2 regions of the Bacillus sp. JJ1533 genome follow, and region 1 is predicted to be linked to the other one. Evidence: riboswitches for the same ligand, from Rfam matches in the RefSeq annotation. Region 1 holds a riboswitch; the other holds the start of a gene.

Evidence for each region. A riboswitch is a leader RNA that binds a small molecule or an ion and turns the genes downstream of it on or off. The one in region 1 is predicted to bind thiamine pyrophosphate.
Region 2: another riboswitch for thiamine pyrophosphate. It lies ahead of V7138_RS17210 (3-oxoacyl-ACP reductase); the one in region 1 lies ahead of thiT (energy-coupled thiamine transporter ThiT).

What each region holds. Positions count from the first base shown of each region.
Region 1 covers NZ_JBALOV010000031.1:26,678-32,013, forward strand. The annotation lists gene ychF (redox-regulated ATPase YchF) at 1-625, shown strand, start outside; gene rpsF (30S ribosomal protein S6) at 821-1,108, shown strand; gene ssb (single-stranded DNA-binding protein) at 1,163-1,717, shown strand; gene rpsR (30S ribosomal protein S18) at 1,764-2,003, shown strand; gene thiT (energy-coupled thiamine transporter ThiT) at 2,093-2,662, opposite strand; TPP riboswitch at 2,737-2,838, opposite strand; gene V7138_RS16255 (YybS family protein) at 3,043-3,972, shown strand; gene V7138_RS16260 (DHH family phosphoesterase) at 3,999-5,336, shown strand, end outside.
Region 2 covers NZ_JBALOV010000032.1:94,692-100,027, forward strand. The annotation lists gene V7138_RS17180 (uracil-xanthine permease family protein) at 1-547, shown strand, start outside; gene hmpA (NO-inducible flavohemoprotein) at 647-1,870, opposite strand; gene V7138_RS17190 (RrF2 family transcriptional regulator) at 2,042-2,488, shown strand; gene V7138_RS17195 (RlpA-like double-psi beta-barrel domain-containing protein) at 2,609-3,043, shown strand; gene V7138_RS17200 (hypothetical protein) at 3,099-3,233, opposite strand; gene V7138_RS17205 (hypothetical protein) at 3,398-3,529, shown strand; TPP riboswitch at 3,700-3,806, shown strand; gene V7138_RS17210 (3-oxoacyl-ACP reductase) at 3,896-4,657, shown strand; gene thiW (energy coupling factor transporter S component ThiW) at 4,679-5,182, shown strand; gene V7138_RS17220 (Na+/H+ antiporter NhaC family protein) at 5,222-5,336, opposite strand, start outside.

The sequences.
Region 1 (5,336 bases):
TGCTGAACATGAAGTGCTTGTAATGTTAAAAGAAGCATTTGAAAATGAACAGCCGGCTCGTGCAATTGAATTTACGGATGAACAAATGAAATATGTAAAGGGCATGCATTTACTAACAAGCAAACCAGTTTTATACGTTGCTAATGTTGGTGAAGATGATATAGTGGATCCTTCTTCAAATGAGTATGTTCAGTTAGTTCGTGTGTTTGCTCAAAAAGAGAATGCAGAAGTCATTGTTATCTGTGCGAAGATTGAATCTGAGATTGTGGAGCTCGAAGGGGAAGAAAAAGCGATGTTCCTTGAAGAACTTGGAATTGAGGAATCAGGGCTTGATCAGTTGATTCGCGCTGCTTATCATTTACTAGGACTAGCTACATATTTTACAGCTGGTGTACAAGAAGTGAGAGCGTGGACGTTTAGAAAAGGAATGAAAGCTCCACAATGCGCAGGGATCATTCACTCCGATTTTGAGAGAGGATTTATTCGTGCTGAGACGGTATCGTATGAAGATTTGCTTGCAGGCGGCTCAATGACGGCTGCTCGTGAAGCAGGTAAAGTACGTCTTGAAGGAAAAGAATATGTAGTTCAAGACGGAGATGTTATCCATTTCCGATTTAATGTATAAGGTATGTTGATGTTAGCCGCAGGACGAAGTTTCGTTTTGTGGCTTTTTGTTTAATAAGAACTCTGTGAGTAAAATTAAACACTCCTTGCCTATAAAATATTCATGTGGTATAATATTTTTCTGTGAGTAATTGAAATAATTGCTCCTTGCCCTTTTTAGGTAAAGGGCCGTTAGTCCAAAAGGAGGTGTAACGTGATGAGAAAATACGAAATTATGTATATCATCCGTCCAAACATTGATGATGAAGCGAAGAAAGCTTTAGTTGAGCGTTTTAATGGCGTTTTAACTGACAATGGTGCGGAGATTACAAACGTAAAAGAATGGGGTAAGCGCCGTTTAGCTTATGAAATCAATGATTTCCGCGATGGTTATTACATGATTCTTAACGTTATGTCTAATGCTGAAGCTGTTAGCGAATTCGATCGTTTAGCAAAGATCAGTGAAGACATTATCCGTCATATCATTGTTAAAGAAGAAGAATAAGAATTGTTTAGAGTATAGACTCTGTTTTAATATCCTGTTAAGGAGATGGTTCTGATGATGAATCGTGTCGTTCTAGTAGGGAGACTTACAAAGGACCCAGAATTACGATATACCCCAAGTGGAGTTGCAGTTGCAACCTTCACACTTGCAGTGAATCGAGCATTTACGAATCAGTCAGGTGAACGTGAGGCTGACTTCATTAATTGCGTTGTTTGGCGCCGACCAGCTGAAAATGTTGCAAACTTCCTCAAAAAAGGAAGCTTAGCTGGCGTTGATGGTCGTATTCAAACAAGAAATTATGAAGGTCAGGATGGCAAACGCGTATATGTTACTGAGGTTGTAGCGGAAAGTGTTCAATTCCTTGAACCTAGAAATGCGAATGACCAACAGCGCAGCAGTGGAGGTAACTTTGGCGGAAACCAAGGCGGAGGCTATGGTGGAAATCAAGGTGGATATGGTGGCAACCAGGGTGGAAACCAAGGCGGATACTCTCCATTTGGACAGAGTCAGAACCCAAATCAAAACCAGGGACCTACAAGAGTAGATCAAGATCCATTTGCAAATGACGGACAACCTATTGATATTTCAGATGATGATCTTCCATTCTAACTTGTAAGTCATTCAATATAATATAATTTGGAAGGAGGAAAAACAAATGGCAGGCGGACGTAAAGGTGGACGTGCAAAACGTCGTAAAGTGTGTTACTTCACAGCTAATGGTATTACACACATCGATTACAAAGAAGTAGATTTACTTAAAAAATTCGTTTCTGAGCGTGGTAAAATCTTACCTCGTCGTGTAACAGGTACAAGCGCTAAATACCAACGTAAATTAACAGTTGCTATTAAACGTGCTCGTCAAATGGCATTATTACCATATGTATCTGGTGAGTAATAAATAAAAGCGATGATCGCCAATGCGGTCATCGCTTTTTTAGTTCTTATTGAAATTCTTAAGCACCATTTCTATGGTCCCTTTGAAACTTATATACTTTGTTTTAATACAAAAAAGCGTGGTGAAGCTAGTATTAATAAAGTCATGACTATGGAACAGAATATGAAAGCACCAAGCATAGTGATGATGTTCGCCGTTAAGGAGAACCATATGGCGTCAAATCCTGTAAGCTGTTCAGCAAAGAAGACAAATCCTGATACAAAATGCCAGAAATAACGAGCTAAGCTGCCGATAAAAATGGCTGAAATAATGAAGGCTAGTGATTTTCCTTTATTACCTTCATTTAAGCTTTTCTGAACACTGTTTTTAAATAATCCAGCAAACCCAATGAAAGAAAATGCTAAGAAATAGTCAATGGCCCCTTGAACTGGATGGATAATCCACGGATCAAAAATGACTTGTAAAAGTCCCCATAAGAATCCTGAAAGAAATCCAATTTTAAATCCCCATCTAAGAGCTACAATAAATACCGGAATCATTGCAAATGATATCGAGATTGATGGCCCGAATTTAATTGATGGTACAAACATATCCAGCGCTAGCGCCAATACCGCAAAAATCGCAGCTTCGATCATTGCCTGTAATCTTGTGTTTCTCATAAAAAAATCCCCCTTGAAGTATGTTGTAAATGAACGTACCCCAAGGGAGAACAACTTTAATAAAAGTAGTGGTTCTCAACATTTTTCCACATCCCTACGCTAGATTTAACTAACAGGTTCGAAGGGTCTGAACATTCATGTTCACTCTCAGCAAAATTGCTCCCCTTGTGGTTACGTTTCCTTATATAAATACTATCATAATCCAAAATAGGGAAAAGTAAAACAAAAAGATTCGGCACAGAGGGACTTTGATTGAAAGCGACACGTACGAAGTCACTAAATCCTGTGGAATTCCAAAAGTTGAAGACTTTCTAGTAAATCTTTAAAATAGAAGGTGATGAACAAATAGGTTCAGTTGCCATATAAGTTGAGGTGAAAAGGTGAAAAACGCAAAAATTATAACAGAAGGCGCAATGCTATTAGCCATATATAGTGTATTGTTACTCCTTACATTATATCTACCACTGCTTGGAGTAGTACTTTCATTCCTTTTGCCCATTCCGTTTATCCTGTTTACGGTGAAATATAAGGTTAAGCAGTCATTGCTATTTATTCTAATTGCTTTTTTATTATCGGGTTTATTAGGTTCTGTCTTTGGGGTTATACATACGATTATGTTTGGAATTACAGGAATCCTGTTAGGTGAACTAATTAACCGAGGAAGAAGCGGGATTGATCTATTTTTGGGGTCTTGTTTGTCATACTTGTTCTCAATCGTGCTTCTGTATGTAACAGCCATTTTGGTTTTGCAAATTGATGTCTTTGATATGATTCGTGAAAGCTCACGGGAATCTTTTGCAATGGCTGAGAGTATAATGAGGGCAACAGGAGGCGAAGTAAATACCGAGGTCGTAACGCAACTGGAAGACTCAATAGAGATGATGCAGTACATGATCCCAAGCATGTTTGTTTTACTTGCAATGCTTTTTGCTTTTGTAACGGTTGTCGCCATGAAACCGGTGCTTGTACGACTTCAGGTTAAAATGAATCCATTTCCGCCATTTCGTGAGATTTCGTTTCCTAAGAGCATCTTATGGTATTACTTACTGATTTTACTTTTTAGCTTTGTTGAAATGGAAAAAGGCACGTTTGGGTATACTGCCTTTTTAAATCTCTTTTTTGTTTTGCAGATGTTTATGGTGATTCAAGGTTTATCTTTTATTTATTATTTTTGTCATCAAAAAGGAATTACAAAGGCTGTGCCTATTGTACTGACGATTCTTTCACCATTTCTCCTTTATATTATTCGAATCTTAGGTATAATTGACTTAGGATTCCAACTGCGAAATCGAATTAGTGGAAAGAAGTAAATCAAAGCTTTAGGAGCTGAAATTACATGCCAGACTTTTACAACAGAAGGTTATTTCGCTATCCTATCTATGCATTGCTTGTGATTACAGGTATTTTTAGTGCAATTCTTACTTATTTTAAATGGATAATTGGGTTAGCATGTTTTTTGCTCCTTGGATTGATTGTGTATTTTTTATACAAAGCAAACTCACTTATGAAAAAAGAAATGGAGCATTATATCTCGACCCTTTCGTACCGTTTAAAAAAAGTTGGCGAAGAAGCTTTAATGGAAATGCCGATTGGGATCTTGCTTTATAATGATGAGTTTCAGGTGGAGTGGGCGAACGCCTATTTATCGAATTTTCTTGATGCTGATACTCTTGTAGGGAGATCTCTTTATGAGGTTGAAGAACTGATTGTTCCATTAATTCAACAAGAAGTCGAAAGTGACACAATTACGTTAAATGAGCAGAAATTTAAGGTCATTATAAAGAGAGAAGAACGCTTGCTTTATTTCTTTGATGTTACGGAACAAATGGAAATTGTGCAATTGTATGAAGCTGAGCGTACGGTATTAGGAATTATCTATTTAGATAATTATGATGAAGTAACCCAAGGGATGGATGATCAACGAAAGAGTTCGTTAAATAGCCAGGTTACATCGCTTCTTAACGAATGGGCGACCGAACATGGCGTATTTCTAAAAAGGACTTCATCCGAGCGATTTATCGCAGTGTTGAATGAAGAAATCTTGTCCAATCTTGAAAAGACAAAGTTTACAATATTGGATGATGTGAGGGAAAATACTGCGAAGGATAGTGTAGCATTAACCTTAAGCATTGGGATTGGAATTGGGGTTCCAACCCTACCAGAGTTGGGTGTTGCTGCACAATCGAGCTTGGACCTGGCATTGGGACGGGGGGGAGACCAAGTAGCGATAAAGCTACCGAATGGAAAGGTTAAGTTTTATGGCGGAAAAACAAACCCAATGGAAAAACGGACTAGAGTCCGCGCACGCGTGATTTCACATGCATTAAAGGAAATTGTTACAGACAGTGATAAAGTCATCATAATGGGTCATAAATACCCTGATATGGATGCGGTAGGCGCTGCTATTGGAATTTCAAAAGTGGCACAAATGAACCATAAAGAAGGGTACATTGTGTTAAACCCGAATGAAATTGATTCAGGTGTAGGTCGTCTACTAGAGGAAGTAAAGCAAAATACGGAACTTTGGTCGTATTTTATTACTCCGGAACAAGCGCTTGAAATCGCTACAAATGACACGCTGCTTGTTGTTGTGGACACTCATAAACCATCGCTCGTGATTGAGGAAAAACTTGTATCTAAAATTGATAAGGTTGTGGTCATTGATCATCACCGT
Region 2 (5,336 bases), on a different contig from region 1:
TACTTGGTTTGTAGTCTCAACCGTTACTGGTGAAGAATTGAATGATAACCGGTTAAATCGCGGATCTGTAGGTGAGGGGCTAGGCTGTTTTGTAGGTTCTTTAGTTGGCGGTACGCCAGTAACAGGTTATTCTTCCAATGCCGGTATTCTTGCAATTACAGGTGTTGCGAGTCGTATGGCAATAATCGCCGCTGGGATTATACTAATTGTTTTAGGATTAATTCCAAAGCTTTCTGCCATAATTACTTGTGTGCCACAGCCTGTAATCCAAGGTATTTTTGGAGTTGTCTGTGTGGCAATTGTAATGAATGGTCTTAAGGTCATTCAACATGTAACGATAGATGACCGTAATATGATTGTAATCGGTGTTCCCATACTGTTAACGGTTGGAACAATTGTTTTGCCGAAAGAAATACTTTACAGTGTACCTGATTTTGCTAATTATATTCTTTCTTCTGGAACAGCTGTGGGGGCAATCGCGGTATTGATTCTTAATTTGCTCATTCCTGAGGAAAAGAGGAAAGCAAATACTAAATCGATCTCCTAATCACAAACGCCATCTAGCATAGAAGACTAGGTGGCTTCTTTTGAATAAAAAAACTCTCAATTTCATCATTGAAACTGAGAGTTTTTAAATAGTATACAATTATTGGACAGTTACTGCTTCTGTTGTTTCTTCTAATTCATCTGCTGGGCCAAAGAATTCGAAGTGGATTTTCTCTGATGAAACTCCCCATTCTTTTAATGAACGATACATCATTTTCATAAATGGTACCGGTCCACAGAAGTAGAAATCAGCTTCAGTTGTTCCTACAGTTGCTTTTAACCAATCAAGGTCAATGAAGCCTTCCTTATCGTAGTTCATGTCTTGACGGTCTTGGTCAGTAGGGGCAGAATACGCAACGAAATTTTTCACACTCTCATGTTTCTCTGCAAGTGCTGCAACCTCATCTTTTAATGCGTGAACCTCACTGTTAAGTGCACCATGAATGAACATAACTTCACGTTCAGGCTGTTGCTCCACGATTGTATTTAGCATACTAACCATTGGCGTTAATCCAACACCACCACTAATTAAAATAGCAGGAGTTTCCTTCGATTCAAGAATGAAATCACCAGCCGGAGCACTAATAGTAATCACATCGCCTACATTGATTTCTTGATGTAAGTAATTTGAAACGACACCATGCTCTTCACGCTTTACACTAATTCTGTAATAGTCTTTACCAGGTGCATCTGAAAGGCTATAGTGACGGATATGAGTATATTCATCACCTTGAGGCTGAACTTTAACAGTTAAATATTGACCAGCTGGATAAGAAGCAATTTCTTTTCCATCCTCAGGTTTTAAATAGAAGGAAGTAATAACTTCACTTTCTTTCACTTTACAGTCAACGACAAAGTTTCTGAAGCCTTCCCAACCACCAGGCTGTTCTTTTGCTTCCTTATACATTTCTTTTTCCACACCGATGAATGCATCTGCAATCACACCATAGGCTTCAGCCCAAGCATTGATGATATCATCCGTTGCCGCATCGCCTAACACTTCTTTAATTGCACCAAGTAGATTCTCACCAACGATTGGATAATGTTCTGGTTGAATTCCTAATGCACGGTGTTTTTGAGCAATTTGTTTAACGACTGGAAGAATAGCTTCTAAATTATCAATATGAGCAGCAGCCGCGTAGACTGCGTTTGCTAATGCGGTTTGCTGACGACCTTGTCTTTGGTTAGCGTGGTTAAAAATATTTAATAATTCCGGGTTGTTTTTAAACATACGTTTGTAAAAATGAGTTGTAATATTTTTTCCGTATTTTTCAAGAACTGGAACAGTGCTTTTCACGATATCAATTGTTTTTTCATTTAGCATGATTAGACGTCCTTTCTAAAACAAATATTTAAAATACATGTTTATAATATAACGACAGTGCTAATAAAAGATACCTTTAGAATACATCTTTTGAAAAGTTGTCACATTTAGGTAAGGACAGGACTTTCGTGCTATACTTAGAGAGAACTCATGAATATAAGGAGTTTTTAAATGAAATTAACAAATTATACGGATTATTCGTTACGTGTTTTAATGTATTTGGCAATGAAAAATGAAGAAGAATTATGCACCATCCAAGAAATTGCAGAAGCATATAATATATCAAGAAATCATTTAATGAAAATCATTCATCATTTAGGAAAACTAGAATATATCAAAACAATTCGAGGGCGTAATGGTGGCTTTAGGCTTGCGAAGCATCCGAAGGATATTAATATTGGGGAAGTCGTTTCAAATACAGAAGAGGACTTTAATATCGTTGATTGCTTTAAAGAAGGAGGGGGCTATTGCTCAATCTCGCCATCTTGTAAACTAAAACATGCCTTGTATGAAGCATTACAGGCTTTCATAAATGTATTGAATGGGTATACATTAGAGGATCTTGTTACTAATAAAACAGATTTGCTTGATTTATTTCGTTTGCAAGAAGAGAAGTAATGTGGGAAATAACATTCCCTTTCCGGTCTGACTCTCCAATAGGAACCAATACTAGTCGTTTAACATACATTTAAGTAGACGAAGTAATTAGAAAATTGGTTTTAAAGGAGAAGGAGAGAGATGATAAGACATACGCCTGGTTTTTATTGCCCTTATTGTCACGGATACGTAGAACCACGGAATTGGTATGACGAATACTATTACCAACAGTACTCTGTACCATACTATGGGTGGGATTGGAATCGGAATCCTGAAACGATTTTAGGAAAAGCAACTTGGACATGGGGCGGAACACCAACAAAATGTGAAATCGGATGGTCCTATGATAACAATATGACCGTAGCAGTCAGCGAAAACAGCCCATTTAAATGTGGTCAGCGATTACGAATTCGTAATGTGTCATTTGTCCCGAATCAAGACATCATTGTAACAGTAGTAGACCAAGTGAAGAAATTCCCTGCTAATCGAATCAATCTTCATCGAAAAGCATTTGAAGCCTTGGGTGCATCACCTAGTGTAGGGGTATTAAATGTAGAAATTACGCCTATCGATTAAAAGACTCAAAGGAGAACAATCCCTAAATTGTCCTCCTTTTTTCATGCTATTTTTCTTATTCCATTTGATCCATAAGCTCGCGATGATTTTCCTCATCATTTTCTTTAAGAAGATTTTCTGAATGTAATGCATCATAAGCTGGATTTGTAATATAAAGAACCTGGTTCTTCAGATGTTCATCTTTCTTCACAAATATCCATCCTTTCCCATTTCTTATTTTACTAATATGGCTGTTTTTAGATTGTTTTAGACACAGAAAATCTTTTAATAAATTTTTATATTAGCAAGCACATTTTTATATTCCCATCATATACTACTTATTGTGTGAGAAATTGTTAGAAGGGAAGTATAAAGATGAGCAACGAGATTAAAACACCAGTTACCAACGACTACAAGGACAAAGAAGGGTACAAAGTAATCAAAGTCAATCTAAACAATCCAACAGAAAATTTATTTGCAGTCGTAACTCCTATAAAGATGCAGTAATCTAATTAAAATACTATCTTTTCGTACGTATTCTTACATAGAAAAGATGGTATTTTTTATTTTGCTAGAAATAGAACCTGAAGTACAAGGGGAGTAAATACATTTAAAGGGCTCAATCAAATACCTTTACTTTTTGGCATGAACATACTATGCTTAAAGAAAGAATATTCGCAAACTACTAGGGGTGCCCAATTGGGCTGAGAGAAAAACGGACGTTTTTTAACCCTTTGGACCTGATCCGGCTAATACCGGCGGAGGAAAGTAGAGTGGAAACTTCCATTTTCTCTTGATACCAATGCCAGGTCCATTAATGTGGACTTGGCTTTTTTGCGTTTTTCTTATTTACTATTTTAGGAGGCTACTAGAATGAAATTACAGAATCAGGTTATTCTTGTCACAGGAGGCGCTCGTGGATTAGGGAAGGAGATTGTAAAAGCGTTCGCTAATCAAGGAGCGAAAGTAGTTATTAATTATTTCAATAGTGAAGCAAAAGCCTATGCTTTAAAAGAGGAAATTGGTGAAAATGCAATTGCGGTTCAAGCAGATGTCACAAAACGTGAACAGGTAGATAACCTATTTGTTGGAGCGAAAAAGCAGTTTGATCAACCTATTACAACAGTTGTTAATAATGCCTTAATTAATTTTCGTTTCGATCCAATCGCTAGAAAAAATGCAGCAGATATTTCATGGGAGGATTATCACGTACAGCTTGAAGGTGCAATCCGCGGAGCCTTACATACAACCCAGGCAGCGATGTCTGACATGAAGGAGCTAGGATTTGGTCGAATCATAACGATTGGTACAAATCTCTTTCAAAACCCTGTTGTTGCTTATCATGATTACAACACAAGCAAAGCAGCACTTCTAGGATTTACACGAAACATGGCAAAAGATTTAGGTGCCTTTGGTATAAATGTGAACATGGTGTCAGGAGGATTGCTCCAAACAACAGATGCGAGTTCCGCAACTTCTGATGAGGTTTTCCAATTAATCAAGGATTCTACACCACTTCAAAAAGTCACAACTCCAGAGGATGTTGCGAACGCTGTTCTATTCTTTGCTTCTCCTTGGAGTAAAGGTGTAACAGGGCAGAACCTAGTTGTTGATGGCGGCCTAGTAATGGATTAAACAACCATGGGAGGTTTCATAATGAGTAAAACATTGAAAATGACAATAACAGCAATGCTTGTTGCGATTGGCACCGTAACAAGCCACCTGTTTGCAATACCCATTGGTTTCACAAAGGTGTTTCCAATGCAGCATTTTATTAATGTACTGTCTGCAGTAATCTTGGGACCAACTTATGCTGTTCTTCAAGCTTTTTTAGTTTCTTTACTTCGGAACATGCTTAGTACAGGCTCCTTATTTGCCTTTCCTGGAAGTATGATCGGAGCGTTTTTAGCGGCGTTTTTATATTCAAAAACAAAGAAAGCCTCAATGGCAATGACTGGTGAAATAATCGGAACAGGTCTATTGGGTGCGATGGCTTGTTACCCAATCGCCACACTCATTCTTGGGCAGGATGCAGCCCTTTTTGGATTTGTACCATCGTTTATCTTTAGTTCGATTGCAGGTTCCATCTTTGGATTTATTATCGTTGGTATCGTATTAAAAAGCCCGGCCTTTAAAACATATCAAGAACGTAACTTCTAATATTCAGAAAAAGACTAAACAGTTTTTGTTTAGTCTTTTTTAAATCATTAGACCACCTATGACATATAGTACAATGGCAATAACACCGCCAATCGCTGAAACCTTTAATTTATATTGTGCATAGTCTACAAGGTCCAAGTCTAAGATTGATGCT